Sediminicoccus sp. KRV36: one gene and its partner. The protein of the gene in region 2 interacts with the protein of the main gene of each other region in a pairwise test. Links are inferred from orthologs where the notes say so. Each region holds a gene or a part of one and is shown on either strand. Other genes may lie near its edges. The genes, in order: LHU95_RS21035 and ssb.

Region 1 (15,258 bases), 800 kb from region 2 along the record:
AACGGATGCCGACCAATATCTGCTTCGGCGGAGCGGATATGAACACCGCCTACATTACGCTGTCCAACACAGGCAAATTGGTCAGCACGCCTTGGCCGGAGCCAGGACTGAAGCTTCCCTACTGAGCATCAAGGGGCTCTGCCCCTTGGACACCGGCAAAGGCCTAGGCCTTTGCAATCCTCAACCAAGCGCCGCCACGCCGGGCAGTTCCTTGCCTTCCAGCCACTCCAGGAAGGCACCGCCGGCGGAGGAGACATAGCTCATCCGCTCGGACACGCCGGCATGGCGCAGTGCGGAGACCGTGTCGCCACCGCCACCCACCGAGCGCAACTGCCCCGCCTCGGTGAGGCGCGCGACCTCGTGAGCCACCGCCACCGTAGCCGCATCAAACGGCGCGATCTCGAAGGCGCCAAACGGCCCGTTCCACACCAGCGTCTTCGCCGTCGAAAGCCGCTTCACAACATCGGCCACCGTGGCAGGCCCGACATCCAGCGCCATCATATCCGCCGGCACGCCATCCAGCCCCACCACGCGGTTGGGCGAATGCGCGGCAAAGCCCTCGGCCACCACCAGGTCCAGCGGAAGGACGATCTCACAGCCACGCGCCTTGGCGCCGGCCAGGATCTCGCGCGCCGTCTCATGCATCTCGGCCTCCTGGAGCGACTTGCCAACGGCATGCCCCTGCGCGGCCAGGAAGGTATTGGCCATGGCGCCGCCAATCACCAGCACATCCACCTTGGAGGACAGGTTGCCCAGCAAATCAAGCTTGGTGGACACCTTCGCCCCACCCACGATGGCGACGACCGGCCGCTGCGGATTGCCGAGTGCGGCATCCAGCGCTTCCAACTCCTGCTGCATCAGCCGGCCGGCATAGGCCGGCAGCAACCGTGCCACGCCCTCGGTGCTGGAATGCGCGCGATGCGCGGCGGAGAAGGCGTCATTCACAAACACGTCCGCAAGCTTGGCGAGGCCCGCGGCAAGGCCAGCGTCGTTCTTCTCCTCGCCCGCGTGGTAGCGGGTGTTTTCCAGCAGCAGCACCTCGCCATCCTTGAGCGCGGCTGCGGCGGCCTCGGCATCGGCGCCGATGCAGTCATCGGTGAAGGCGACCGGCTTGCCGAGCGAGGCGGAGAGGGCCGCCTGCATCGGCTTCAGCGACATTTCCGGCACGCGCTTGCCCTTCGGTCGGTCGAAATGCGAGCAGACGATCACCCGCGCGCCCTTGGCGCAGAGTTCCGCGATGGTGGGGCAGAGGCGCTCGATGCGCGTCATGTCCGTGATCTTGCCGTCCTTCACTGGGAGGTTCAGGTCGGCACGCAGCAGCACGCGCAAGCCGCGCGGATCCAGGTCATCAAGGGTGCGGAAGGCCATCAGGATCTCTCACTTGCGGCAGGGGTCTGGGGAGACACTGTCTCCCCAGTTTCTTGACTTAAAGCTTGCCGTAATACGCGGCCGTATCCGACATGCGGTTCGAGAAGCCCCACTCATTGTCATACCAGGACATCACGCGCACCAACCCGCCATCCACCACCTGCGTCTGCGTCGCATCAAAGGTGGACGAATGCGGGTCATGGTTGAAGTCGATCGAGACCAGCGGCGCCGTGTTGTAGCCCAGGATGCCCTTCAGCGGCCCGCTTTCGGAAGCGGCCTTCATCACGGCGTTGATCGCCTCCTTCGTCAGGCCCTCGGTCTTGGCCGGCACGAAGTCGAGCGAGACGAGTGAGACATTCGGCGTCGGGATACGGATCGCGGTGCCGTCCAGCTTGCCCTTCAGTTCCGGCATGACGAGGCCCACCGCCTTGGCCGCACCCGTCGAGGTCGGAATGGCGGAGACGGCGGCGGCGCGGGCGCGGTGCAGGTCCTTGTGCAGCGTGTCCACCGTGTTCTGGTCACCGGTATAAGCGTGGATGGTGACCATATAGCCGCGCAGGATGCCGAAATTGTCGTGCAGAACCTTGGCGATGGGCGCCAGGCAGTTGGTGGTGCAGGAGGCGTTGGAGACGATCTTGTCCTCGGCCGTCAGCGTCTCATGGTTCACGCCGTAGACGATGGTCTTGTCGGCGCCCTCGCCGGGGGCGGAGATCAGCACCTTGCGAGCCCCGGTGCCGAGCAGCAGCGAGGCCTTGTCGCGCGCGGTGAAAATGCCGGTGCATTCGGCGGCAATGTCGACGCCATCCCATTTCAGCTTGGCGGGGTCGCGCTCGGCCGTCACCTTGATCGGGCCCCAGGTCTTGCCGTGGGCCTTGATGGTGATGCTGTCGCCGTTGACGATGACCTCGCCGGGGAAGCGGCCATGGACGCTGTCGAAGCGGAACAGGTGCGCATTCGCATCGACCGAGCCGAGGTCGTTGATGGCCACGAATTCCACATCATCCCGCGCGCTCTCGCAGGCGGCGCGCAGCACGAGGCGGCCGATGCGCCCGAAGCCGTTGATGGCAATCTTCACCGTCATGTTCTTGGTCCTTATCCCAGAAGCTTCTTGGCCGTCGCGACAATGGCGGGGGCCGTGATCCCGAAATGCTCGAAGAGTTTCTCGGCCGGCGCCGAGGCGCCGAAGCCGTTCATGCCGACAAAGGCGTTCGTCCAGCGCTCCCAGCCGAAGCCGATCCCGGCCTCGATGCCGATGCGCGGCGCGGTGCCCAGCACGGCCGCGCGGTAGTCCTCATCCTGCTGGGCAAACAGCTCCCAGCTGGGGAAGGAGACAACGGCGGCCTGGATGCCCTGCTCGGCCAGGGTGGCGCGCGCGGCGATGGCCAACTGCACTTCGCTGCCGGTGGCGATGAGCGTCACGTCGCGCGCGCCCTCCGCCTCCGCCAGCACATAGGCGCCGCGGGCGGAGCGGTTTTCGCCGGCATCCTCGCGCAGCGCCGGCAGCGCCTGGCGCGAAAGGGCAAGCACCGAGGGGCCTTCCGTGCGCCGCAGCGCGAGTTCCCAGCACTCGGCCGTTTCCATCGCGTCGGCAGGGCGGAAGACGGCAAGGTTGGGGATGGCGCGCAGCGAGGCGACGGTCTCGACCGGCTGGTGCGTCGGCCCATCCTCGCCGAGGCCGATGCTGTCATGCGTCAGCACATGGATGACGCGCTGATGCATCAGCGCGGCCAGGCGGAGTGCGGGCCGCAGGTAGTCGGCGAAGATCAGGAAGGTGCCGGAATAGGGGATGATGCCGCCATGCAGCGCCATGCCGTTCATGGCGGCGGCCATGCCATGCTCGCGCACGCCCCAATGCACGTAGCGGCCGTTGAAGTTGCCCGGCCCGACGGCGGGCACGCCCTTCACATCGGTGTTGTTGGAGCCGGTGAGGTCGGCACTGCCGCCCACCATTTCGGGCACCGCCGGCACCAGGGCGCCAAGCGCGCGCTGGCTGGCGATGCGGCTGCCGATCTTGGGCTTCTCGGTCGCGAAGGTGGCGCGGAGCGCGTTCAGCGCTTCGTTCCAGTTCTCCGGCAGCTTGCCGGCCATGGCGCGCTCGAAATCCACGCGCATCGGGTGCTTGGCCAGGCGCTTCAGCCAGGAGCGGCGCGTGCCGGCCGAGCGGCGGCCCGCCTCTTCCCAGCGGGCCTTTAGCCCGTCCGGGATGGTGAAGGCTTCCTCGTTCCAGCCCATCGCCGATTTCGCGCCGGCGATCTCGTCCGCACCCAGCGGCGCGCCATGGCTGCCCGCCGTGCCGGCCTTCTTCGGCGCCGCGAAGCCGATGATGGTGCGGCAGGCGATGATGGTGGGCTTCTTGCTGCGCTGCGCCACGGCCATGGCGGCGGCCAGCTGCGCGTGGTCATGCCCATCCACCCGCTTCACCGCCCAGCCATAGGCCTGGTAGCGCTTCAGCACATCCTCGCTGAAGGAGAGCGCGGTGTCGCCGTCAATGGAGATGTGGTTGTCGTCCCAGAGGACGGTCAGCTTCTCCAGCCCCAGATGCCCGGCCAGCGCCGCGGCCTCATGGCTGATGCCCTCCTGCAGATCACCATCTGAGCAGATCACCCAGGTGCGATGATCCACCAGCGATTTGCCAAAGCGCGCGGCCAGCATGCGCTCGGCCATGGCCATGCCGACGGCGGTGGAAATGCCCTGGCCGAGCGGGCCGGTGGTCATTTCGATGGCTGGGTGCTCGCCATATTCCGGGTGGCCGGCGGCGGCGGAATGAAGCTGCCGGAAGGTCTTGAGCACCTCCATTTCCATGCCCGCATGGCCGGTCAGGTGCAGCAGGCTGTAAAGCAGCATGGAACCATGCCCGGCCGAGAGCACGAAACGGTCCCGATCCGGCCAGCGCGGGTCGGCCGCGTCATATTTCAGGAAGCGGGTGAAGAGCACGGTCGCTGCATCGGCCATGCCCATGGGCATGCCGGGATGACCGGATTTGGCCTTTTCCACCGCATCCATGGCGAGGACACGGATGCAATCCGCCATCCGTCGCTCCTCCGTCACGGGAAGTGCCAGGATCGCAGCCTGGGCGGCGAGAGCGAGGTTCGGGGAGTTGCTGGGGGAGTCGAGACTGGCCAAGGTTCACGGTGCCCTTACGTTGCGCGCGGCTATAGAGCGCGGTGCGAGGGGGGGCAAGTTTGCGCCCTCACAAAAACCCCACCGGGTCCACATCCACCTGCACCCTGACCTCGCGCGGCAGGGTCGCCCGGGCCAGCCAATCCGCCAGCACCGCCTGCACCCGCACGCCACGCGCCGCCTTGAGCAGCAGGCGGTGGCGATAGCGCCCGCGCAGCAGGGCCAGCGGCGCCGGTGCCGGCCCCAGCACCTGCAGGCCCGGCCCGACCGGCGCCGCCAGCCCCATTTCCCGCGCCCCCCGCTCGGCCGCGCGGGCATCCTCCGAGCTGATGATCAGCGCCGCGAGCCGGCCATAGGGTGGCCAATGGCCGGGTTCGCGCTGCGCCGCCTCGGCCTTGAGAAAGCCCGGGAAATCATCCCGGATCAGCGCCTGCATCACCGGATGCTCGGGCGAGAAGCTTTGCAGCAGCACGCGGCCAGGCTTGTCCTCGCGCCCTGCCCGGCCGGCCACCTGGTGCAGCAGCTGCATGGTCCGCTCGCCCGCCCGCAGGTCGCCGCCGCCCAGGCCAAGATCGGCATCCACCACGCCAACCAGCGTGAGATGCGGGAAATGCCAGCCCTTGGCGACGATCTGCGTGCCGATGATCAGATCCACCTCCCGCGCCTCGATCTGGCGGGCCGCCTCGGCCGCGGCGGCGGGGCCGGGGATGGTGTCGCTCGCCATCACCAGGCGCCGGGCCTCGGGGAACAGCTCGGCCACCTCCTCCTGGATGCGTTCCACGCCGGGGCCGATGGGCACCAGCGAATGCTCCACGCCACATTCGGGGCAGGCGGGGGGTGTAGGCGCCGTATGGCCGCAATGGTGGCAGAGCAGCCGGCGCTGGGCGCGATGCTCGACCAGCCAGGCGGTGCAGTTCGGGCATTGCATCCGGTGCCCGCAGGCCCGGCACAGCGTGAGGGGCGCATAGCCGCGGCGGTTGAGGAACAGCATGGCCTGCTCCCCCCGGGCCAGGGTTTCCGTCATGGCCGTGACCAGCGGGGGGGCGAGGAACCGACCACGCTCCGGAGGGTGCTGGCGCAGGTCGATCGCCTCGATCAGCGGCATGGCCGCCCCGCCATGCCGGACCGGCAGCCCCAGGCGGCGGTAGCGCCCGGCCTCGGCATTGGTGACGCTCTCCAGGCTGGGCGTGGCACTCACCAGCACGCAGGTCGCACCTTCCAGCCGGGCGCGCACCACGGCCATGTCCCGCGCGTGGTAGATCACGCCCTCCTCCTGCTTGAAGGCGGTCTCATGCTCCTCATCCACCACGATCAGGCTGAGATCGGGGAAGGGCAGGAACAGGGCCGAACGCGCGCCGACCAGCACGGGGGCGGTGCCTTCGGCCACGGCGCGCCAGGTCACGCGGCGGGTGCGGGGCGAAAGCTCGGAATGCCAGAGCGCCGGCGGGGCGCCGAAGCGGCGCTCGAAGCGCGCAAGCCATTGGGTGGAAAGCGCGATTTCCGGCAGCAGCACCAGCGCCTGGCGGCCCTGCCGCAACGTCTCGGCGATCGCGTCGAGATAGACCTCCGTCTTGCCCGAGCCGGTGACGCCTTCCAGCAAGGTCACGCCGAAGCCCCGCGACTCGACCGCTTCGCGCAGGGCCGCGGCGGCGCTGGATTGCTCCGGCCGCAGATCGGGCGGGGCGAAATCCGGCAGGGGGCGCGGAAAGGCGGCTGCGCGCGGCATCAGGCGGGGCGCGATCAGCCCGGCCGAGGCGAGGCCCCGCACCACGCCCATCGAAACCCCCGCCAGCCGGGCGATTTCCACCCCGGGCAAGGTGAGGCCACCCAACGCCTCCAGCGCCCTGGCGCGATCCGGCGTGATGCGCCCCTCGGCCCCTGCCACGCGCTGCCAGCCCGTGGCGGCGGCCGGCTCCTCCAGCGCGGCGGGCGCGCTCATCGCCATGCGCAGCACCGCGCCAGGGGGAGAGAGCGTATAGGCCGCAACCCAATCCACCAGCCGGCGCAGGGGCGCGCCCATCGGGGGTGCGGGCTTGATGGCGATCACGGCGCGCAGGCGGCCCTCGGCCACATGTTCCTGGTCCGGCGCATCATCCCACACCACGCCGAGCGAGGTCCGTCCGCCCAGTGGCACTTCCACGAAGCTGCCCGGCCCGGCCACCAGCTCCGGCGGCAGGCGGTAGTCATAGGCACCCTCCAGCGGGAGCGGCAGCAGAACGCGAAGACGGCGCCCCGCACGTTCCGGCGCGACCTCTCGGGCCTCGGACTTTTGGGCCCCGGCCTTTCGGGAAGGTGTCGCCATGGGCTATTCCCTTCGCGACGGGGCGGCCGATGGTCAATCCCCGACCTCCGATTCGCCGCTCGCTCAAGGATAACTCGTGATGAAATTCTTTGTGGATACTGCCGATGTCGCCGAAATCCGTTCCCTTATCGGCACGGGCTTCATGGATGGCGTCACCACCAATCCCAGCCTGATCGCCAAGTCCGGCCGCAAGATGAGCGAGGTCATCGCCGAGATCTGCGCGCTGACCGAGGGTCCCGTCTCGGCCGAGGTGACGGCCACGGATCACGAGACGATGCTGAAGGAGGGCCGCTATCTGCGTGGCATCGCCAAGAATGTGGCGGTGAAGGTGCCGCTGACGGAAGCCGGGCTGCGCACCTGCAAGGTGCTCTCCGATGAGGGCACGCCGGTCAATGTCACGCTTTGCTTCTCGGCCAACCAGGCCTTGCTGGCGGCCAAGGCGGGGGCGGCCTTCATCTCTCCCTTCGTCGGCCGGCTGGATGATATCGGCCAGGATGGCATGGGGCTGATCGCCGATGTGGTGCAGATCTACAAGAACTACAGCTTCAGGACGGAGGTGCTGGTCGCCTCGATCCGCCATCCCATCCATGTGCTGCAATCGGCCAAGCTGGGGGCCCATGTCGGCACCATGCCGCCGGCGGTGATCCGCAGCCTGCTGAAGCACCCGCTGACCGATCGTGGCCTGGAGGCCTTCCTGGCCGATTGGGCGAAGACTGGGCAAAGCATCCTGTGAGCGCGGCCCCGCCCGAGGCGGCGGCCGTGGAGGCATTCCTCCAGGCCCATCCGGATTTCCTCGCGGCGCGGCCGCAGCTCTACGCCATCCTGACCCCGCCCCGCCGCATCCATGGCGAGGCGGTGGCCGATCACATGGACGCCATGATCCAGGCCGGCCGCCAGGAATGGCGCGGGCTGCTCGAAGCGGGGCGCACCCGCGGCGCCTTCGCCGCCAAAGTGGCCGAGGCGGTGCTGGCCCTGATCGCCAGCAAGGACGCCGAAGATTGCCTGCGCCATGAATGGCCCGCCCATCTCGGGCTGGAATCCTGCCGCCTGGTGCCCCACGCGGCGGGCCCCTTACCCGGCCTGGGCCTGATCGTGCGCGATGTGGCCGTGGCCAGCACGGCGCTGCATGGCGAGCAGGCGCCCCTCATCACGCGTGAGGCGTTGCTGCGCGCGGGGGAGTACACGCTGGCGCTGGGCGCGCGTGACGCGGCAGACCTGCCCAATGAGCCGGAATCCCTGGCCTTCCTCGCGCGTGCGCTCGCCGCCGCCATGGCGCGATGACGGGCGAGGCCGCCCGCACCGAATTCCTCACCTGGCTCGCCACGGAGCGGCGCGCCAGCCCGCATACGCTGGAAGCCTATGGGCGCGATATCGCTGACCTGCTGGGCTTCCTGACGCGGCATCTGGGTGCCGAGCCCGACCTCGCCGCACTCGGCGCCATGCGCCCGGCGGATTTGCGCGGCTTCCTCGCCACCCGCGCCAAGGCGGGTGCGGGCAATGCCACGCGCGCCCGGCAATTGGCCGCCATCCGCAGCTTTCTGCGCTTCCTCGCCCGGCGGCATGGCATCGCGCCCCTGGCCATCGCCGGCATGCGCGGACCCAAGCGCGTGCAGCCCGTGCCACGCGCGCTGAACCGCGCCGATGCGCGGGCCGCAGGGACGGAGATCGGCGATGTGCACCACCCGGAGCGGCCGGAATTCCAGGCGGCCCGCGATGTGGCGCTGTTCACCCTGCTTTATGGCTGCGGGCTGCGCATCAGTGAGGCGCTGGGGCTTTCCATCGCAGACGCGCCCTTGCCGGGCAGTGATGCGGCCCTTCGCATCCTCGGCAAGGGCGGCAAGCAGCGGATGGTGCCGGTGCTGCCGGTGGTGCGCCAGGCCATTGCCGCCTGGATGGTGCATCGCGCCGGCGCCGAGCCTGATGCGCCGCTCTTTTTGGGGGCGCGCGGCAAGCGGCTGGACCCGGCGGTGGCGCAGCGGACCCTGCGGGATTACCGCCGCCTCGCCGGGCTGCCGGAACACGCCACCCCCCACGCCCTGCGGCATTCCTTCGCCACGCATCTGCTCGCCGGCGGCGCCGATCTGCGCGCCATCCAGGAGTTGCTGGGCCATGCCAGCCTGTCCACCACGCAGCGCTATATCGCCGTGGATGCGGAGGGCCTGCTCGCCACCTGGCGCATGGCGCATCCGCGCGCCGATTGACCGGCGGGCCCGCACAGCCCCATTTTAGCGCATCATTCTTCGAGGGCCCGCCATGCATTCCCTTCCGGCTGCCAGCACGGCACCCCGCATGCGTGGCCACGCATGACCGAGGCCGCACATCCACAGGGGCTGAAGGCGCGGCTGCTGCATGAGCTGCGGGAATATGGCAGCATCTTCCTCTACCTCTACATTTCCTTCGCGGTGGTGATCTTCTACCGGGATGCGGTGCTGCGCGCCGAGGGCATTGCCCTGGCCTCCTTTGGCTTCGCCTTCGTGAAGGCGCTGGTGCTGGCGAAGTTCATGGTGCTGGGCCAGGCCGCCCGCATCGGCGAGCGGCGGCGCGGGCGTTTGCTGTTCGGCGTCGTGTTGTGGCGCACCTCGTTGTTCCTGCTGCTGCTGGTGGGGCTGAGCATGATCGAGGAGGTGGTGGTCGGCCTGTTTCACGGGCGCGGCGCACTCGCTTCCATCCAGGAAATGGGCGGCGGCAATCTGCGGGAAATGCTGGCCACGGCGCTGCTCCTCTGGGTGATCCTGCTGCCCTATTTCGTGCTGCGCGTGATCGGCGAAGTGTTGGGCAAGGGCGAGCTCTGGCGGATATTTTTCGCGCGGCGGTGAGGGTTGAGGCGGCGCGGTCCGCTGCGGGTGGGAGCCTTTGGCCGCAGCCGTTTCACAGAAAGCCAAGACGGTGAAACGCCGCCTGGCTTTTGCTTTCACGCATTGTCCAGTGCGCCGTGCGAAGCCGCACGGCTTGGAAATGCGCTAGCGATTGGCCCGCGCCACCACCGCCTCGAACAGCACCTGGCAGCCGGCTTCGGCTTCCTCCGGCAGGATGCTCTCCGCCTCGTTGTGGCTGAGGCCATCCTTGCAGGGGGTGAAGATCATCGCCGTCGGCACGCGCCGTGCCACATAGACGGCGTCATGCCCGGCGCCGGAAATGATCTCACGCGCCGGATAGCCGAGCCGCGCGGCGGCCTGGCGCACCAGATCCACGCAGGCCGGATCAAAGGGCTGGGCCGGGATGTCGAACAGCTTCGTCAGCTCCAGGCGGCAACCATTTTGCGCCACCAGCGCCGCGGCGGCGGCCGGGAAGCTCGCCATCAGCGCCTGGACCTCAGCATCCAGCGGGTGGCGGAATTCGATGCTGAAGCGCACCTCGCCCGGCACCACATTGCGGCTGTTCGGCAGCACCTGAAGCTGGCCGATGGTGCCGCGCCCCTCCTCACCGCGCGCGCGCATCAGATCATCCACCAGGGCGATCACGCGCGCCGCCGCCACCAGCGCATCGCGCCGCGCGGAGGGGGGCGTGGTGCCGGCATGGGCGTCCTGGCCGATGATCACCGCGTCGTACCAGACCTGGCCCTGGGCACCGGTGACGATGCCGATCTGCTTGCCCTCGCGCTCCAGGATCGGGCCTTGCTCGATATGCAACTCGAAATAGGCATCGGCCGGAAAAGGCGCGGCGGGGTGCGGGCCCTTGTAGCCGATGGAATCCAGCGCGGTGCCGACATCCACGCCCTCGGTGTCGGTGAAGCCATAGGCCTCCTCCAGCCCGAAAATCCCGGCCCAGACGCCGCTGCCCATCAGCGAGTGGCCGAAGCGGCTGCCTTCCTCATCCGTCCAGTTCACCAATTCGACCGGCGCTTCGGTGGTGATGTTGAGGTCGTTCAGCGAGCGCATGACTTCGAGGCCGGCGATCACGCCCAGGGCACCGTCGAATTTGCCGCCCGTGGGCTGGCTGTCCAGGTGGCTGCCGAACAGCACCGGCAGGCGCTTCGCGTCCCGCCCTTCGCGGCGAGCGAACATGTTGCCCATGGCGTCCACGCGCATGGTCAGGCCCAACTCGTCGCACCATTGGGTGAAGCGCTGGCGGCCGGCCTTGTCCACCTCGGTGAGGGTCAGGCGCTTCACGCCGCCCTTGGGTGTCGCGCCGATTTCGGCCATGGCCATGAGGGTGTCCCACAGGCGTGGGCCATTGATCTTCTGATTTGTGCTCATGGCGTCACAATACCTGGAAACCCACCGCCCTGAACATGGCCGCCCCTTCGCCGCCGGCGAAGCCGATGAAGGCCCGCGCGCCTTCAGGGTCCGCCGCGCGGGCCGCCACCGCCGCGACATAGGGGGTGATCAGTTGCGCGCTCTCCGGCAGGGGGGCCACCAGCACGGCCCCGGGCTCGGCCAGGATTTCGCTGGCCTGGGTGATGACCAGCCCCACCTCGCCGCGCGCCACCGCCTGCACGGCGGCGAGGCCACGCGCGAAGGGAATGCGCGGGGCGGTGCTGCCCAGCCGGTCCAGCAATGCGGCCACATGCCGCCCGCTGGTCGCCCCCGCCGCGCCGTCGCTGAGCCCGATGCTGGATGCCGCACGCAGGATGGCCGCAAGCTCCGCCTCATCGCGCATCTGCGGCACCGGCAGCCCTCGCCGGATGGCGAGAGCGAGGCGCATCCGCCCCATCTCCCGCCGCGAATCCGCCAGCGCGAACCCATCGCGGATCAGCGCATCCAGCGCGGGGGCGGCGTTCAGCACCACATCCACCGCTTCCCCCGCGCGCAGCCGCGCCGCCACCTGGCCGCCATTGCCGGTCTCGGTGCGGATGGCGCGGCCGGTGCGCGCCGTCAGCGCATGGGCAATCCGCTCGATCGGCGTCTCGGTGGCGCCGGTGCCCAGCACGAAGAGCGGCGGCCGGGGTTGCGCCAAGGCGGGTGTGGCGAGGAGGAGGGGGAGGGTGCGGCGAAACATCATCCGCGCAGCCTTGCCCCAAGTGCCGGGGACTGCAACTGATAGGAAATGGCCCATGCTCTCGACACCGCCCCCGCCCTGCTCCGCAATTCCGAACTCGACCGCGCCGAGGTGCGCCAGGCGCGGGTGGACCTCGCCGCCTGCTTCCGCATGGCGGCGAAGCTCGGCCTGCAGGAGGGGATCTGCAATCACTTCTCCTTCGTGGTGCCCGGCCGCGATGACCTGATGCTGGTGAACCCCTATGGCCATGCCTTTGCCGAAGTGACCGCCTCCAACCTCGTCATCTGCGATTTCGAGGGGCGGGTGGTGGCTGGCAGCGGCGTGCCGGAAGCGACGGCCTTCTACATCCATGCGCGCCTGCATCTGAAGCATCCGCGCGCCAAGGCCGCCTTCCACACCCATATGCCCAACGCCACCGCCCTCTCGATGCTGGAGGGGCCACCGCTGGTCTGGGCAGGGCAGACGGCGCTGAAATTCTACGGCCGCACCCTGGTGGATGAGGATTACAACGGCCTCGCCCTGGATGAGCGCGAGGGCGACCGCATCGCCGCGGCCCTGGGCGATGCGGATATCGTCTTCATGAAAAATCACGGCGTGATGGTCGTCGGCCCCAGCATCGCCGAAGCCTGGGATGACCTTTACTACCTGGAGCGCGCGGCCGAGGTGCAGCGCCTGGCGATGGCGACGGGGCGCGTGCTGAAGCCCGTGCCGGAAGCCGTGGCCCGCGCCACCTATGAGCAGATGCGCGAGGGCGACCGGGAGAGTGCGCGGCTGCATCTGGAGAGCATCAAGCGGCAGCTCATGAAGGAGCAGCCTGACTTTGCGGATTGAGGGGCGCTGCCCCTCAAACTCCCCGGCAAGAACCTCAGCTTCTTGCATCTCCGAGCAAGGCGAACCCGGGGAAGGTGTTCCCTGATGGGATCACCTCACGGCCGGCGGGGCGCGGCACGCTTGTTGCCGGCATAGGGGCGCTTGGGCGCGCCACCCGCCGGCGGGACATAGGGGCCGCTGCGCCGCGGCGCGCTCTCATGCGCGCCAGGCGCCTCGGCGGCCTCCACCTTGATATGGGCGTCGTCACGCCCGGGCTTGGCGGCCGCATGGGCAAAGCGGCTGGCGGCATAGGGCGCCACTTCGAAGCGCGTCTCGCGGTCCAGGATGCGGATGCGGCCGATCTCCTCACGCGTCACATGGCCGCGATGGCAGAGGAAGGGCAGGATCCAGCGCGGATCGGCGTCATGGCTGCGGCCCACATTCATGCGGAACCAGACGCCTTCGCCCACCTCGGTCGGTGCGGGCATGGTGCGTGGCTGCGGCGCGGGCCGCGCTTCGGCTGCGGCGAGTTCCTCGGGCGCCGGCAGGGGGGCGCGCAGCTGCTTCACCAAGGCGGCGGCGACGGCTTCGGGCGAGCGGCCTTCCAGCAGGCGGCGGCCCAGCGACATGTCGGTCTCATCGGCCTCGGCATCGAGCATCTCGATCCCGGTGGCCAGAATCCGCTCGCCATCCTTGGCGTGGATCTCGGCGGCGGTGGGCGCGCCGGACCAGGCGGCCTTGAGCTTGGCCGCCATCAGCAGGCGCTCGGCCAGGCGGCGCTTGTTGTGCGGGACAATCAGCGCGGAGATGCCCTTCTTGCCCCCGCGGCCGGTGCGGCCCGAGCGGTGCAGCAGCGTCTCGGGGTCATTGGGCAGGTCGGCGTGGATCACCAGCGCGAGGTCGGGCACGTCAATGCCGCGCGCCGCCACATCGGTCGCCACGCAGACCCGCGCGCGGCCATCGCGCAGCCCCTGCATGGCCCGCGTGCGCTCGGCCTGGGAGAGTTCGCCGGAGAGGGCCACGGCCGAGAAGCCGCGCTCCACCAGATTGCCATGCAGCCGCGCCACGGCGGCACGCGTGGTGCAGAAGACCAGCGCGGTGCGCGGGTCGAAGAAGCGCAGCGTGTTGACGACAGAGCGCTCCATCTCGCCTGGCGCCACGGAGAGTGCGCGGTATTCGATGTCGCTGTGCTGCGTGCCCTCATTGGCGGCGGCGATGCGCAGCGCATCCTTCTGGAAACCCTTGGCCAGCTGCGCGATGCCGCGCGGCACGGTGGCCGAGAAGAGCAGCGTGCGGCGCTCGGCCGGCATGGTCTCCAGGATGGCTTCCAGATCCTCGCGGAAGCCGAGGTCGAGCATCTCATCCGCCTCATCCAGGACCACGGCGCGGATGGTCTGCGGCTTGAGGTTGCCGCGCTCCAGATGATCCCGCAGGCGCCCGGGCGTGCCGACAACGATGTGGGCGCCATGGGCCAGTTGCCGGCGCTCGGTTATCGGGTCCATGCCGCCGACGCAGGCAACGATGCGCCCGCCGGCCTTGGCATAGAGCCAGGTGAGTTCGACCTGAACCTGCAGCGCCAATTCCCGCGTGGGTGCGACGATCAGCGCCAGGGGGGTGGCGGAGTGACCCAGGCGCTCCGCCCCGGCCAGCACATCACCCGAGATGGCGAGCCCATAGGCGACCGTCTTGCCCGATCCGGTCTGCGCCGAGACGAGCAAGTCGCGTCCGGTCGTCTCCGGGTTGAGGACGGCGGCCTGGACGGCGGTCGGCTCGGCATAGCCGCGTTCGGCAAGGGTGGTGGCCAAGGGGCCAGCAAGGTCGGGGAAGGGCATGGAGTAATCCTGGGTAAGCATTCTCAAGCCAGGCAGGACCGCCAGGCAGTTCGGAAAATGCATCGTAACAAAGGTTGGACCCGCCTCGCCGGCATGGAGCGAAAAGGGACAAGGCGCGCGCGCCGAGCCCGGTGGATAGGCCGGCTTACGGCGGAGGGAAAGCGCGGAAGTTGAGGGGGTGGGGTCCGCCCGGGACATAACGGGCCATATTTGTTGCATGCCAACGCAGCATATTTCCGCGGCGAGACCCAAAACCCGGGGATTTCGCTTGGCGCCCGGCGCCAGCTTCGCCCCCGAGGCACGGCATGGAAACGGCCTACAGGCCAGGCGTGACGCACTTCCATCACCCATGGATCAATGTCTGGCTCGCCCAGCCAGCAGCCAGGCGCCGGCGTCACCGCGCGTCCGTCCGCAGGCGGGGCCCACGGCTTGATGCGGCATCTGCGCCCTGAAACCTGGGCGAATCCCCTACCGCAAGCGCAGTTCACCCGGCAGTGCGGCGCTGTTCCACAACTGCGCGAGGAAGCCAGCGGCCTCCGCAGGGCCCAGCACCGGCCCGACCAGCTCCAGGAATTTCTCCTCCAGCTCGAGGTCAGAGAGCGGCGCATCCGGGTCACCCTTGCGGGTGGGCTGGTGGCGATGGAATGCCCGGCCATCGCGCAGGCGGATGCTCACCTTGGCGCTGCGCGCGCCGGGAAAGGCCGCTTCGCATTCCGCATCCAGGCTGACGGTGATGCGCGGCATGATGGCGCGGATCGCAGGGTCCACCAGACGCTCCGGCGCGAAGGCATCGAGGCGGACGCCGCCATACAGCATGATGCTGGCAATGGTGAACTGAGCGGAGAATCGCGCTTCCTGCTCCGTCGTGATCTCGGGCCGGTCGCAGAC
Region 2 (15,074 bases):
GATGCCTTCGGCCATCAGCACCGCCCGCTGCCCGCGGCGCGGGAGAGGCTGCAGGACCGCTTGACCTTGATGACGGGACCGACTGCGCATGGCGGATGATCTGGTGAAGGAAGGCGGCGAGATCCGCGACACGCGGCTGGGCGAGGCGCTGAGCGAGCGGTATTTGGCCTATGCCATGTCCACCATCATGGCGCGCAGCCTGCCGGATGTACGCGATGGCCTGAAGCCCGTGCATCGCCGCCTGCTCTGGGCCATGCACCAGCTGAAGCTGGACCCCGATTCAGGCTTCAAGAAATGCGCGCGCATCGTGGGCGATGTGATGGGCAAGTATCACCCGCATGGCGATGCTTCGATCTATGACGCGCTGGTGCGCCAGGCGCAGGAATTCGCGGCCCGCTACACGCTCGTCGAAGGCCAGGGGAATTTCGGCAATATCGACGGCGATAACGCCGCCGCCATGCGCTACACCGAGGCGCGGCTGACCGAGGTGGCGCAGGCCCTGCTTCAGGGCATTGACGAGGACACGGTGGATTTCCGCGCCACCTATGATGGCGAGGATCGCGAGCCCATCGTCCTGCCCGCCGCCTTCCCGAACCTGCTGGCCAATGGCGCGACCGGCATCGCGGTGGGCATGGCCACCAGCATCCCGCCGCATAATGCGGGCGAGTTGTGTGGCGCCGCACTGGCCTTGATCGCCAACCCCGAGATCAGCCACGCCGAGCTGCTGACCCATGTGCCCGGCCCCGATTTCCCGACCGGTGGCGTGCTGGTGGAACCCGCCGAAAGCATCGCCGAAGCCTATGCGACCGGCCGTGGCGGCTTCCGGCTGCGCGCGAAATGGGAGGTCGAGAAGGGCAAGGGCGGCGCCTGGACCATCCTGATTACGGAAATCCCCTACCAGGTGCAGAAATCCAAGCTGATCGAACAGATCGCGCTGCTGCTGGAGGAGAAGAAACTCCCGCTCCTGGCCGATGTGCGGGACGAAAGCACGGAAGATGTCCGCCTGGTGCTGGAGCCGCGCAACCGCACGGTGGAGCCCGCCGTGCTGATGGAGACGCTGTTCCGCGCGACCCAGCTGGAAAGCCGCTTCAGCCTGAACATGAATGTGCTGGATGCGCACCGCACCCCACGCGTCATGTCCCTGCGCGAGGCGCTGCGCGCCTGGCTGGACCACCGGCATGAGGTGTTGCTGCGCCGGACCAACCACCGCCTGGCCGCCATCGCGCGCCGGCTGGAAGTACTGGATGGCTACCTCATTGCCTATCTCAACCTGGACGAGGTGATCCGCATCATCCGCACCGAGGATGAGCCGCGCCCCAAGCTGATGGCCGCCTTCGGCCTCACGGAAGTGCAGGCGGAAGCCATCCTCAACATGCGGCTGCGCGCCTTGCGCCGCCTGGAGGAAATGGAGATCAAGCGCGAGCACGCGAAGCTCGTGAAGGAGCAGAAGGGCCTGCAGGCGCTGCTCGCGTCCGAGGGCAAGCGCTGGGCCGCCATCGCCGCCGAGATCGAGGAGACGCGCAAGAAGTTCGGCGAGGGCAAGCTGGGTGCGCGGCGCACCGCCATCGGCTCCGGCATGCCGGCCGTGGTGGTGGATGAAAGCGCCTTCATCGAGCGCGAGCCCCTCACTGTGGTGCTGTCGGAAAAGGGCTGGATCCGCGCCCTGAAGGGCCACCTGGCCGAGGATGCGGAGCTGCGCTTCAAGGAGGGCGATGCGCTCGCCTTCCGCCTGCATGCGCAAAGCACCGATCGCCTCGTCATCTTCACCAGCAACGGCAAGGCCTACACCCTGCGCGCCGAGACCCTGCCGCGCGGCCGGGGTGATGGCCAGCCGCTGCGCCTCATGCTCGACCTGCCCAATGAGGATGGCGTGCTGGCCATGTTCCTGCCGGCCGAGAATTCCCGCTTCCTGGTGGCCGCGGCCGATGGCAAGGGCTTCCTGGTGGAAGCCGGCGAGCTGATCGCGGAAAAGCGCACCGGCAAGCAGGTCCTGGTGCTGGAGGGCGCGACGCGCGCCGCCCTCTGTGTGGTGGCCGAGGGCGATCACGTCGCTGTCGTGGGGGATAACCGCAAGCTGCTCGTTTTCCCCATCGAGCAATTGCCGGTCATGACGCGCGGCCGCGGGGTGCAGTTGCAATCCTACAAGGATGGCGGCCTGGCGGATGCCAAGGTATTTACGCGGGCGGAAGGGTTGAGCTGGCGCCTGGGAGACCGGGTGCGGGTGGAGACCGATCTGACCACCTGGCGTGGCAACCGGGCCGGCGCCGGGAAGGCGCCGCCCAACGGGTTCCCGCGCAGCAACCGCTTCGGAAGTTGAATCATGCACCGTGTTTTCCTGGCTGCCCTGCTGATGGCCACCTTTGCCACTCCGGCCTCGGCGCAGCGCACCAGCCCGCATGACGGCATCTATGAGGGAACGCGGCTGCAGGATTGCCAGGCCACCGGGCGCTCCGGTCAGACCCGGGTGACGGGGCAACTGCGGGGCAATCGCTTCGAGATCGCGGGGCTGCCGGGCGATCCGCCGCTGGAGGCCACGGTGGGGCCGAATGGCGCGGTGACGCTGCCGAGTTTCGGCCTGTTCGGCGCCGGGACCGGGCAGATCTTTGAAGGCGCCAATAATGCGCGCCGCTTCACCGGCAGCCATCCCGGGCGGGGGCGCTGCCAGATCCTCTATGAGATGCGCCGGACCTCGACGCGGTTCCGGAACTGAGCATCGCGCGCTGGGGCCGGATGCCTTCGCCTGAAGGCAGGTGGCTCTATTCGGCGTTCACCCGCTCGCCCGTGACGGGAACATCCTCGCCAAGCTTCATCCATTGCCCCTGGATCAGCACCTCGGCCGGCCGGTAGCCGGCCTTGTAGGCCATTTTCCGGCTCTCCGCGACCCAATAGCCCAGATAGACATAGGGCTGCCCGCCGCGCACCGCCTCGGCCAGCAGCCACATCACGGCGAAGGCGCCGAGGCTGCGGCGATCCTCCTCGGGGGCGAAGAAGCTGTAGACGGCGGAGAGACCATCCGAGAGCCAGTCGGTCAGGCAGGCGCCAAGCAGGCGGCCCGTGCTGTCCCGGAATTCGACCAGCCCCGTGGTGATGGGCGTGTCCTCCACCATGGCGCGGTAGTCGTAGAACCCCATCGCCGCCATGTCGCCGCCCGGGTGGCGCGTTTGCTGATAATGCTGGAACAGCGCGAACTGCTCGGCCGTGGCGCGTGCGGGTACGGCGCGCACATCAAGATCCGCGTTGCGGGCGGCGATCTTGCGCTGCGTGCGGTTGGGCACGAAATCGGCGGCGCGGACGCGGATCGGGATGCAGGCGCGGCAACCCGGGCAGACCGGCGAATAGGCGATGTTGTGGCTGCGCCGGAACCCGGCGCGGGAGAGGCGGTCATGCAGCAGCTCGGAATCCGGGCCGCTCAATTCGGTCACGATCTTCCGCTCCGTCCGGCCCGGCAGATAGGGGCAGGGCAGGGGCGTGGTGGTGTAGAAAAATTGCGGGCGGCGGGATCGGGTTTGCAAGGCTGGAGTTTCGGGCTTCGGCGCGGGTTTTTCAATCCCTCTGGCGGGCCCTCCAACGTGCCCTCCGGAGGCCAGGCTGGCCGGACGTTCCTACGTCCGCCGCGTCAATCGCCCGGCCGGATGCCCGAGGCCTGGACGATCGCGCGGAATTTCTCCAGCTCCGCCTGCCAATAGGCGGCAAAGGCGCTCTGCCCACGGAACACGATGGGGGTGGCGATGCGCTGGAACCCTTCCACCACGGCCGGGCGCTGCAAGCCGCGCTCGCAGGCGGATTGCAGCCGATCCAGCGTGGCGGCCGGCGTGCCGGCCGGCGCAAACAGCCCGGCCCAGATGGAATAGACCATGTCGAAGCCCTGCTCGCGCAGGGTGGGCACCTCGGGGAATTCGGCGGTGCGGGCCTCGGCCATCACCCCCACGGCCTGCAGGTTGTTGACGCGCAAGGGGCCAGGCAGGTCGGCATAGACGCTCACATCGCCGCGCAGCAGCGCGATGATCGCCTCCGCACTGCCGCGGAAGGGCACATGGATCATCTCGACATTCGCCTGCCGGGCCAGGGCCACCATGACGATATGCGGGATCGAACCCTGGCCCGCCGAGCCATAGGTGAAGCCGCCGCGCGCCGCCTGCGCCTGGGCCACCAGCGCGGGCACATTGCGGATCGGGCTGTTGGGGGCCGACATCATCATCACTGGCGCGTCGCCCAGCTGGCAGAGCGGCGCGAAATCCGCCACGCGATAAGGCAGGTCACTGCGGAAATGCGGCTGGATGCCCATCGGCCCGGTGGTGGAGAGCAGCAGCGTCTGCCCATCCGGCCGGGCGCGGGCCACTTCCGCAGCGCCGATGGCGCCAGCGGCCCCCGTGGTGTTCTTCACGATGACCTGGGCGCCCAGCAATTCGCTCATTTCGGGCGCCATCAGCCGCGCCATCCGATCAGCCGAGCCGCCCGCGCCGAAATTCACCACGATGGTGATGGGCGCCTGCGCCTGGGCGGCGAGTGGCCAGGTGAGGGCGGCGAGGAGCAGAAGGGTGCGGCGCATGGGGGTCCCCCGGATTTGAGCGCCCAGCATCCCCCGCGTGCCGCACCGCCAGAAGGCCCGCCCTGGGGTGAATCACGGCCGCCAGGCGCCAATTGCCTCAGCCAGGGCGCAGACGTGCCCGCGATTCGGCCATGAGGCACAAGATCTCGAACATCATGGTCGCTCCCACCATGGCGGTGCCGCCGCTCGGGTCATAGGGCGGCGAGACTTCCACCAGATCGGCGCCGACCAGATCGAGGCCTTGCAGCCCGCGCAGGATGCGCATCGCCTCGCGCGGGGTGAAGCCGCCCACCTCGGGCGTGCCGGTGCCGGGTGCGAAGGCGGGGTCAATGCTGTCAATGTCGAAGGTGAGGTAGGTGGGGCCGCCGCCGGCCAGATGGACCGCTTCCGCCGCCACGGCATCGGGGCCCATCCGCTCGCATTCCTCGATGGTCATGATGCGGATGCCCACCTCACGCGCCCAGTCCATGTCATCAGCGGCGTAGAGCGAGCCGCGAATGCCGATCTGCACGATGCGCTTCGGGTCCAGCAGCCCCTCCTCGATGGCGCGGCGGAAGGGTGTGCCATGGGTGTAGCGGGTGCCGCCGAAATAGCTGTCATTCGTGTCGGAATGGGCATCGAAATGCACCATGCCGAGGGGCGCGAGGCCAGGCTCGGCCTGGATGATGCCCCGCAGCAGCGGCAGCGAGAGAAGGTGATCCCCACCCGCCGCCAGCGTCCAGGCCCCCGCCTTGCGGATGGCGGCCACCTGCGCCGTCACCAGGTCCAGCGTCTGCATCAGGTCTGTCGGGTTGGTCTGCAGATCGCCGAGATCGGCCACGCGGCAGAGCGTATAGGGCTCGGTCAGGCTGATCGGATGCACGCGGCGCATGAGGCCTGAGGCCTCGCGCAGCTGGCGCGGGCCGTGGCGTGTGCCGGGCCGGTTGGTGGTGCCGCCATCGAAGGGAATGCCGAAGATCGCGATGTCGAGGCCACTTGCATCCGCCATCACCGGCAGGCGCATGAAGGTGGCGGGGCCGGCGAAGCGGGGAGTGACAGTGCCATCCACCGGGCGGGGCCATTCGGTCATGCGGGAGTCCTTTGCTGCGTCGGCGCAGCTTAGCCGCTGTGGTGGCGTGAGGGCAGGAGGGGGTTGGGTTCGGCCAATTCCGCAGGCATTGCCCCCCGTCTCTCCCCTGCGTGGCGCCTCCGGCAGGCGCGATGGGTTGTTGGCTGCCATCGCTGGCGCGACAGCTTCATGCACGCGGCTGCTGGATCCCGCGAAGCCGGGATCTGGCTTCCCGCCGCTGCGGCGGGATGGCGTCGATGCTTCGCCGCATCTTCAGTCGCCGGGCCGGATTCCCGCCGCCTGCACGATGCCGCGGAACTTCTCCAGCTCGCCCTGCCAGAAGGCGCCGAAATCGCGCTGGTTGCGGAAGACGATGGGGGTCGCCAGCCGCTGGAAGCCCTCGATCACGGCAGGGGAGCGCAGTGCGCGCTCGCAGGCGGCCTCCATGCGCGCCAGGAATTCGGGCGGCGTGCCGGCGGGGGCGAAGATGCCGGACCAGATGGAATAGACCATGTCCAACCCTTGCTCTCGCAGTGTGGGCGTGTCCGGGAATTCCGCCGTGCGGCGCTCGGCCAGGATGGCGATGGCCTGCAGGTTGTTGGCGCGCAGCGTGCCCGGCTGATCGGCGAAGATACTGACATCGCCGCGCAGCAGCGCCGTCACCGCCTCGGCATTGCCGCGATAGGGGATGTGGGTCATCGGCACGCCTGCCGCCCGGGCCAGCGCGACCGTGGCGATATGCGGCAGCGAGCCCGGGCCGGTGGAGGCGAAGTTGAAGCCGCCATTCGCCTCACGCGCGCGGGAGACCACTTCCGCCAGGCTGCGCAGCGGGCTGCCCGGTGCGGACATCACCACCACGGGCGTGTCGGCCACCTGGCAGATCGGCGCGAAATCGGCCGGGCGATAGGGAAGGTCGGCGCGGAAATGCGGCTGGATCGCCATGGCGCCGATGGGCGAGAGCAGCAGCGTGGCGCCATCCGGCCGGGCGCGGGCCACTTCCGCCGCGCCGATGCCCCCGGCCGCGCCGGCGCTGTTCTTGATCAGCACCTGGGTGCCCATGGCGGCCGAGAGCTCGGGCGCCAGCAGCCGCCCCATCAGGTCCGAGGGGCCGCCCGCCACGAAATTCACCACAAGGGTGATGGGCGCCTGGGCCGAGGCGAGGGAGGGCAAGGCAAGCACCAGCAGCGCAAAGGCGGCGAGGAGGCTTCGCATGGTCGTTCTTCCCTGTGTTTTCGGCGGCTCGGGCCGCTCTGTGCCAAAGCCTAGATCAGGACGGGCAAAGGCGGAAACCTCCCATCGGGCCGCCGCGCCTGATATGCTGTTGCCATGTCCCTCCTGCTCACCGGCCGGCCCGGCAAAGGCTTTCGCGAGACGGCCTTCTTCCAGCCGCGCTCGGTGTGGTTCCGCGCCGACCCCGAATTGCCGGAATCGGCCGTCCTGGCCCGCAACCTGGCGGCGGGCGGCTTTCACGGCCAATTGATGGGCGATGGTTTCGCCACGCCCGAGGGCACGCCGGACCTGGCCGTCCTGTGCGTCCGGCCCGAGGCGCAGGCCACGGAGCTCGCGCGGATTGCCGCCATGGGCTGCTTCGTGGCCATCGTGCCGACCGCCGCTCCGGGCCTTGCCGCCATGGCCGCGCAAGCCGGCGTGCAGGCGGTGGGCGAGCGCAGCTTCGGCCTCGCCCTGCCCGGCATCGGCCTGAACGCCACGCTGTCGCATCTGCCGATCCGGCCTGGGAAACTGGCGCTCATGGCGCAATCCTCGGCCATTGCGCGCGCCGTGATCGACTGGGCCGCGGCCGAGGGGCTGGGCTTCAGCCACATCATCGGCATCGGTTCCAATGACGGGCTCGGCTTTGCTTCCGGGCTCGACTGGCTGGCGCGTGATACCGGGACGGCCTGCGTCATGCTGGAAATCCGCCGCATCAAGCAAAGGCGCTTCTTCGTCTCGGCGGCGCGGGCGGTGGCGCGGACGCGGCCGGTGCTGGCGCTGCGCGCGGGTGGCCGCATGGATGACCCGAGCGGCATCGCCGATGGCGTGATGGCCGCCGTGCTGCGCCGCGCCGGCGTGCTGCGCGCCGAAGGCTTCGAGGAATGGCTGGCCGCGGCCGAAACCCTGGCCCGCACCAAGCCGCGCGGCGGGGCGGGCCAGGCGGACCGGATTGCCATCCTGGCCAATGGGCTGGGTGTGGCGCGGCTCGCGGCGGATGCCGCACTGGGGCATGGGCTGCGCCTGGCGGAATTCAGCGCGGCAACCCAGGCCGCACTCGGCCCGCTGATCCCCGAGGGGTGGGAGGTGCGCAACCCGCTCTCGCTCGGCAGCCGGGCCGGGGCGGGGCTGGCCCAGGCCGCCCGGCTGCTGGCTGGTGCCGCCGAGGTGGATGTGGTGATCGCCCTGCATGCGCCGGAGCAGGACGCCGCCCCCATCGAGGCCTTTGCCACCGCCGCGCGCGGCAATCGTGGCGCGCCCATCCTGCTCGGCTGGGCGGGTGAGGCGAGCGCCCAGGGCGAGCGCGCGGCACTCTCCGAAGCAGGGCTGCCGGTCTTCAACACGCCCGAGGGCGTGGTGCGCGGCGCCGCTCACCTGGCCGCCGAGCGCCGCAACCGCGCGACGGCCGCGGAACTCCCGGCCTCGGATGTGCTGGAATTGACGCCCGACCGGCCTGTGGTGCGCGCCTTGTTCGCGGCGGTGCGCGCGGCTGGCCGGCTGGAGCTGTTCGAGGATGAGGCGCTGGCCGTGCTGGCCGCCTATGGCATCGCGACCTTGCCGCCGCGCATCTGCACGACCCCGACGGAAGCCGCCGTGGCGGCCGTGGCACTCGGCCCGCCCGTGGCGCTCAAGGCGCGCGCCCTGCTGCGCCACAAGAGCGAAGCGGGCGGCGTGGTGCTGAACCTGCGGCATTTCGACAGCGTCCGCGCGGCCGCCGAACTCATGGCCGAGGAGGTGCCGCGGCGTGCGCCGGGTGTCGCGATGGCGGGCTTCCTGGTGCAGCGCATGGCGCGGCGCGGCGGCATGGAGTTGCGCCTGCGCCTGGCCGAGGATGCGATGTTCGGCCCCTGGATCGGCTTCGGCCAGGGCGGCACCACGGCCGAGATCGCGGCCGATGAAGCGCTGGACCTGCCGCCGCTCAATCTCTCGTTGGCGCATGGCCTGATCGCGCGCACCAGGCTTGCGCGGCTGCTGCCGGGCTTTCGCGACCGGCCACCGGTGCATGAGCCGGCCATCGCCGACGCGCTGGTGCGGATCAGCCAGCTGCAGGTGGATTTCCCCGAGATCGCGGCACTCGACGTCAATCCGCTTTTTGCCGATGCCTCGGGCGTGCTGGCGGCGGATGCCGCGATCCGGCTGCGGGCGGCGGGGGAGGCGGCGCTCTTTGCCATTCCGCCCTATCCGGCGGAGCTGGTGGCGGGCTTCACCGGGCGCGATGGCAGCCTGTTCGAGGTGCGGCCCATCCGCCCGGAGGATGCCGCGGCGCAAGGCGCCTTCTTCCTCGAATTGCCGCCCGAGGATGTGCGGTTTCGCTTCTTCTCCACCATGAAGGAATTGCCGCCCGCCATGCTCGCCCGCCTGACGCAGATTGATTACGGGCGGGAGATGGCCTTCATCGCCACGCGGGAGGGGCGGAATTTCGGCACTGCCCGCGTGATCCGCGAAGGAAGCGGCAACGCCGCCGAATTCGCCGTGGTGGTGAGCCCGGCGGCCAAGGGCACCGGGCTGGCGCGCCACCTGATGGAACGCGCCATGGATTGGGCACGGGCCGAGGGGATCACGGAACTGGTCGGGCATGTGCTGGCGGACAACGCGCCCATGCAGGGCTTCATGCGCAAGCTGGGCTTCACGCTGCGCCGCAGCCTGGACGATGCCGACATCATGCTGGCGACGAAGCTGCTTTGATTCGGCCTTGATTCGGGCGTGGTCGCGCCTTGCGGCGATGCTTTTCTCTCCCTCAGCGACAGATGCAACCCCGTCGCTTCCGGAGGCCGTCATGGCCAAGCTTTTTTCCCAATCCCCCCTGGTCCGCGTGGCCGGTGCCATCCTCCTGCTGACGACGCTGAGCGCCTGCGTCGGGCCGCATCATCGCGGCCAGTATGGCGGCGGCGGCTATGGCCGCTCCTATGCCTATCAGCAGCCGGTGTATCGCGGGGGCTACAACCCCGGCTGGCAGGGCGGCCATCAGCGTGGCTGGCGCTGAGGCGTGCCCAAGCGCGGGGTGACTAGGCTGGCCACCCCGCGCCACGGCGGAATGGCCGATGCCACAGGCGGCCATCGGCGCCGGCGATCGGGCTGATCGGCGCCGTGCCATTGCCGCGGCCGGCACAAGGCCGGCATGGTCACGGCTTGAAGGAGACCATGGTCATGAAAGCTTCCCCTGTCGCGATGTTCGCTGCTGGTTTCATCGCGGGCGGGATCGTCCTTGGCGGGGTCGTTGCCCATGCCCGTATCGTGACGTTGAACTCCGCCATCGCCGGGGTCCTGCCGAATTCCGAAGGCAGCCTGTTCTGCGTGACGGCATCATCCGTGCTGCGGCCGATCACAGGCGTCTACCGCCAGACCAGCGTGAATGCACCGGGCGGCGTGTCCTACGGCGCGACCTTGCGCTGCCCTGCCTGATCTTCGCGGCAGCGGCCCGGGGGGGGTTATGCCTTGCGCGCGCGCTTCGCTTTTGCCGCTACGGGTCCATGCCGTGCCAGGATGGGCTTGAGAAAGCGCCCCGTATGGCTCTCGGGGTTGGCCGCGATATCCTCCGGCGTGCCGGAAGCTACCACGCGCCCCCCGCCCTCACCGCCTTCGGGGCCGAGGTCGAGCACCCAATCGGCCGTCTTGATGACCTCCAGATTATGCTCGATCACCACCACAGTGTTCCCGGTATTCACCAGCGCGTGCAGCACATCGAGCAGCTTGCGCACATCCTCGAAATGCAGGCCGGTTGTCGGTTCATCCAGAATGTAGAGCGTGCGGCCGGTGGCGCGGCGCGAAAGCTCCTTGGCGAGCTTGATGCGCTGCGCCTCGCCGCCCGAAAGTGTCGTCGCCTGCTGGCCGAGATGGATGTAGCCCAGCCCCACCTCCTCCAGCATGCGCAGCTTTTCGTGGATGCTGGGCACGGCCGAGAAGAACTCGCGCCCCTCCGTCACGGTCATGTCCAGCACATCGGCGATGGACTTGCCGCGGAACTTCACTTCCAGGGTTTCGCGGTTGTAGCGCTTGCCCTTGCAGGTGTCGCAGGTGACGTAGACATCGGGCAGGAAGTGCATCTCGATCTTGATGACGCCGTCGCCCTGGCAGGCCTCGCAGCGGCCGCCCTTCACGTTGAAGCTGAAGCGGCCGGGCTTGTAGCCGCGGCCGCGTGAATCCGGCAGCTCGGAAAACCAGTCGCGGATCGGGGCAAACAGGCCGGTGTAGGTGGCCGGGTTGGAACGTGGCGTGCGGCCGATGGGCGACTGGTCAATATCAATCACCTTGTCCACCAGCTCGATCCCCTCGATGCGCTGGTGCGGTGCCGGCACGACGGAGGCGCCCATCAGCTTGCGCGAGAGGCCGTTGAACAGCGTCTCGATCACCAGCGTGGATTTGCCGCCGCCCGAGACGCCGGCGACGGCGGTGAAGGTGCCGAGCGGGAATTCGGCGGTCACGTCCTTCAGGTTGTTGCCCGTGGCCCCCACCACGCGCAGCAGGCGCTTCTTGTCGAAGGCGCGGCGTTGCGCCGGCATCGGGATTTCGCGGCGCCCCGAGAGATAGGCGCCGGTCAGGCTGTTGGGGTCGGCCGTGACTTCCTCGGGCGTGCCCTGGCTGACCACGGTGCCGCCGGCCTTGCCCGCACCAGGGCCGATATCCACCAGGTAATCGGCGCTGCGGATCGCATCCTCGTCATGCTCGACGACGATGACGGAATTGCCGATGTCGCGCAGCCGCCGCAGCGTCACCAGCAGGCGTTCATTGTCGCGCTGGTGCAGGCCGATGCTGGGCTCATCCAGCACATAGAGCACGCCCGTCAGGCCGGACCCGATCTGCGAGGCCAGGCGAATGCGCTGGCTCTCGCCGCCCGAGAGCGTGGCGCTGCTGCGCGAGAGCGAGAGATAGTCGAGCCCCACATCGTTGAGGAACTGCAAACGGTCCTCGATCTCGCGCAGGATGCGGCGGGCGATCTCCTGGCGCTGCGGTGTCAGCGTCGGCATCACGGCGCCGAACCAGTCCCGCGCACGCCGGATCGACAGCGCCGAGGCCTCGCCGATGTGGCAGCCCGCGACCTTCACGGCCAGGGACTGCGGCTTGAGGCGATGGCCATGGCAGACATGGCAGGGGCGATCGGCCTGGTAGCGCGCCATATCCTCGCGCACCCAGGGGTTGTCGCTTTCGCGGAAGCGGCGTTCCAGGTTCTTGATCACGCCCTCGAAGGGCTTTTGCACCTCATAGGCGCGCAGGCCGTCCTTGTAGCGCAGCGTGACGGGCTCGGTGCCGGTGCCGTGCAGGATCGCGTTCTGCGCCTCGGGCGGCAGCTCCTCCCAGGGCTTTTCCATGCCGATCTTGAGGTGCTTGGCGAGGCTGACCAGCGTCTGGTCATAATAGGGGCTGCTGGCATTGCCGGCCCAGGGGACGATGGCGCCCTCCTTCAGGCTCAGCGCCGGGTTGGGGATGACGAGTGCCGGGTCGAAGAAGCTTTCCGTGCCCAGGCCGTCACAGGTGGGGCAGGCGCCCTGCGGCGAGTTGAAGCTGAACAGCCGGGGCTCGATCTCCTCGATGGAGAAGCCCGAGACGGGGCAGGCGAATTTCTGGCTGAACACGGTCCGCTCGCCGCCATCGGCGTCGGCGCTGGCGCCGCCAGAAACGGTCTCGGCATAGGCAATGCCATCGGCCAGCGCCAAGGCTGTCTCGAAGCTGTCCGCCAGGCGCTGCGCCAGACCGTCCCGCACCACGACGCGGTCCACCACCACGTCAATATCGTGCTTCAGCTTCTTGTCGAGCTTCGGCGCCTCGCTGATCAGAGTGAGGGTGCCGTTGATCTTCACCCGCTCAAAGCCGCGGCGCTGATATTCCGAGAGCTCCTTGCGGTATTCGCCCTTCTTGCCGCGAATCACCGGGGCGAGGATCAGCAGCCGCGTTCCCTCGGGCATGTTCATCACGCGGTCCACCATCTGGCTGACGGTTTGCGCTTCGATCGGCAGGCCCGTCGCGGGCGAATAGGGCACGCCCACCCGCGCCCAGAGCAGGCGCATATAGTCGTGGATTTCCGTCACCGTGCCGACGGTGGAGCGCGGATTGTGCGAGGTGGTCTTCTGCTCGATGGAAATCGCGGGTGAAAGCCCCTCGATGCTGTCCACATCCGGCTTCTGCATGAGTTGCAGGAATTGCCGCGCATAGGCGCTGAGCGATTCGACGTAGCGCCGCTGCCCCTCCGCATAGATCGTATCGAAGGCGAGAGAGGATTTGCCCGAACCCGAAAGCCCGGTCAGCACCACCAGCTTGCCGCGTGGCAGGTCCAGATCCACCGATTTAAGATTATGCTGGCGCGCGCCGCGAATCCGGATGAGGTCAGCCTTGGGCGGCCCCGCTTTGGCCAGTGGGGCAGGGGGCGCGTCGCGCGGCATGGAAAGCACTCCGGGGGATAATGTTCGCGTTGTGTTCTGGGCGGTTTTGCACCATATCGTGGGGGAGTGCAAAGCCGAGGGCCGGGGCTGGCCCGGCCTCTTGGGAAAAGCTAGGTTCCGACACCGATTTGCAAGGAGGCTTGGCCCATGGCCGGCATCAATAAGGTTATTCTTCTGGGGCGCCTTGGCAAGGATCCCGAGGTGCGGAACTTCCAGAATGGCGGCAAGGTCGTGAAATTCGGCTTGGCGACCTCGGAGCGCTACAAGGACCGCGAAGGCAATCAGCAGGAACGCACCGAGTGGCATGACGTCGAAATCTACAATGACCGGCTGGGCGACGTCGCGGAGAAGTACCTGAAGAAGGGCAGCGAGGTTTACATCGAAGGCCAGATCGAGACGCAGAGCTTCACCGACAAGGACGGCAATGAGCGCAAGACGAAGCGCATCGTGCTCCGCCAGTTCCGCGGCGAATTGCAGCTGGTCGGCGGCCGCGCCTCGGGTGGCGGCGATATGGGCGAGGAACGCAGCTATTCCGGCGGCGGCGGTGAGCGCAGTTCGGCCCCGGCGCGGGCAGGCGCGCCGCGCGCGGGGTGGGATTCGGGGAAGAAGCCGGATATGGATGATGATATTCCCTTCTGAGGGATTGCGAGGGGCTTTGCCCCCCTCGCCCCCCAGCAGGGGACCAGTCCCCTGCACCCCATTTGTTGAAGGTGCAGGAAACTAAGTTTCCTGCCGGGGTCCAGGGGCAGAGCCCCTGGCCTTAAACCCAGGACCAAGATTCTTTGAGCGACGAAATCCCCAAGCCCCTGGACGTGGCCCCCATCGCCCTCGAAGAGGAGATGCGCCGCTCCTACCTCGACTACGCGATGTCCGTCATCGTCAGCCGCGCGCTGCCCGATGTGCGCGATGGCCTGAAGCCGGTGCATCGCCGCATCCTGTTTGCCATGCATGAGGCCGGCTACACGCCGGACAAGCCGCACCGCAAATCGGCCCGCGTGGTGGGTGACGTGATGGGCAAGTATCATCCGCACGGGGACAGCGCGATCTATGACGCCATGGTGCGCATGGCGCAGGGCTTCTCGATGCGCGTGCCGCTGGTGGATGGCCAGGGCAATTTCGGCTCGATGGATGGCGACCCGCCGGCGGCCATGCGCTACACCGAGGTCCGCCTCGCCAAGGCCGCCGGCGCGCTGCTGGAGGGCATTGACGAAGACACGGTGGATTTCACGCCGAACTACGACGAAAGCGCCAATGAGCCGCGCGTCCTGCCGGCCGCCTTCCCGAATTTGCTGGTGAATGGCGCGGGCGGCATCGCCGTCGGCATGGCGACCAACATCCCGCCGCACAACCCGACCGAGGTGATTGACGCCACGCTCAAGCTGGTGGCCGAGCCAGAGACGACGCTCGAAGAGCTGATGGCCATCATCCCCGGCCCGGATTTCCCGACGGGTGGCATCATCCTCGGCCGTGCCGGCATCCGCTCGGCCTTCGAGATGGGGCGCGGCTCCATCCCGCTGCGCGCCGATTGCGTGATCGAGGAGATGAAGGGCCAGCGCCAGGCCATCATCGTCAACGAAATCCCCTACCAGGTGAACAAGTCGGTCCTGATCGAGCGCATCGCCGAACTGGTGCGCTCCAAGCTGATCGAAGGCATCACCGACCTGCGCGATGAGAGTGACCGCTCGGGCCTGCGCATCGTGATCGAGCTGAAGCGCGAAGCCGTGGCGGAGGTGGTGCTGAACCAGCTCTACCGGATGACCTCGCTGCAGATCAGCTTCCCGGTGAATTTCCTGGCACTCAACGGCGGCCGCCCGCAGCAGATGGGCATCCGTGACGCGCTGCTGGCCTTCATCGCCTTCCGCGAGGAGGTGATCCTCCGCCGCTCGCGCCATCG

Evidence for each region.
Region 1: the proteins of ssb (region 2) and LHU95_RS21035 interact in binary tests that used the Escherichia coli proteins (3 or more experiments, as listed by UniProt). The link is inferred for Sediminicoccus sp. KRV36 from one-to-one orthologs.

The regions. Positions count from the first base shown.
Region 1 is NZ_CP085081.1:4,409,568-4,424,825, forward strand. What follows is about bases 4,175-7,126. They hold LHU95_RS21035 (primosomal protein N'), read right to left. Parts: upstream 6,791-7,126; coding sequence 4,559-6,790; downstream 4,175-4,558. Other genes in these bases: tkt (transketolase), read right to left, coding at 4,175-4,491; fsa (fructose-6-phosphate aldolase), read left to right, coding at 6,870-7,126. Also shown: LHU95_RS21015 (SMP-30/gluconolactonase/LRE family protein), read left to right, coding at 1-125; LHU95_RS21020 (phosphoglycerate kinase), read right to left, coding at 181-1,368; gap (type I glyceraldehyde-3-phosphate dehydrogenase), read right to left, coding at 1,427-2,449; more of tkt, read right to left, coding at 2,461-4,174; more of fsa, read left to right, coding at 7,127-7,523; LHU95_RS21045 (hypothetical protein), read left to right, coding at 7,520-8,071; LHU95_RS21050 (tyrosine recombinase XerC), read left to right, coding at 8,068-8,991; LHU95_RS21055 (hypothetical protein), read left to right, coding at 9,094-9,606; LHU95_RS21060 (Zn-dependent hydrolase), read right to left, coding at 9,751-10,986; LHU95_RS21065 (substrate-binding domain-containing protein), read right to left, coding at 10,991-11,728; LHU95_RS21070 (aldolase), read left to right, coding at 11,777-12,559; LHU95_RS21075 (DEAD/DEAH box helicase), read right to left, coding at 12,655-14,370; LHU95_RS21080 (MmgE/PrpD family protein), read right to left, coding at 14,839-15,258.
Region 2 is NZ_CP085081.1:3,610,198-3,625,271, reverse strand. The notes cover bases 12,306-15,073. They hold ssb (single-stranded DNA-binding protein), read left to right. Parts: upstream 12,306-13,327; coding sequence 13,328-13,819; downstream 13,820-15,073. Other genes in these bases: gyrA (DNA gyrase subunit A), read left to right, coding at 14,020-15,073; uvrA (excinuclease ABC subunit UvrA), read right to left, coding at 12,306-13,180. In the rest of the region: DNA repair protein RecO, read left to right, coding at 1-99; parC (DNA topoisomerase IV subunit A), read left to right, coding at 89-2,317; LHU95_RS17085 (hypothetical protein), read left to right, coding at 2,321-2,710; LHU95_RS17080 (arginyltransferase), read right to left, coding at 2,757-3,512; LHU95_RS17075 (tripartite tricarboxylate transporter substrate binding protein), read right to left, coding at 3,617-4,549; speB (agmatinase), read right to left, coding at 4,647-5,618; LHU95_RS17065 (tripartite tricarboxylate transporter substrate binding protein), read right to left, coding at 5,871-6,809; LHU95_RS17060 (GNAT family N-acetyltransferase), read left to right, coding at 6,924-9,491; LHU95_RS17055 (hypothetical protein), read left to right, coding at 9,583-9,789; LHU95_RS17050 (hypothetical protein), read left to right, coding at 9,936-10,208; more of uvrA, read right to left, coding at 10,235-12,305; more of gyrA, read left to right, coding at 15,074-15,074. UniProt on the Escherichia coli protein: Plays an important role in DNA replication, recombination and repair. Binds to ssDNA and to an array of partner proteins to recruit them to their sites of action during DNA metabolism. Acts as a sliding platform that migrates on DNA via reptation.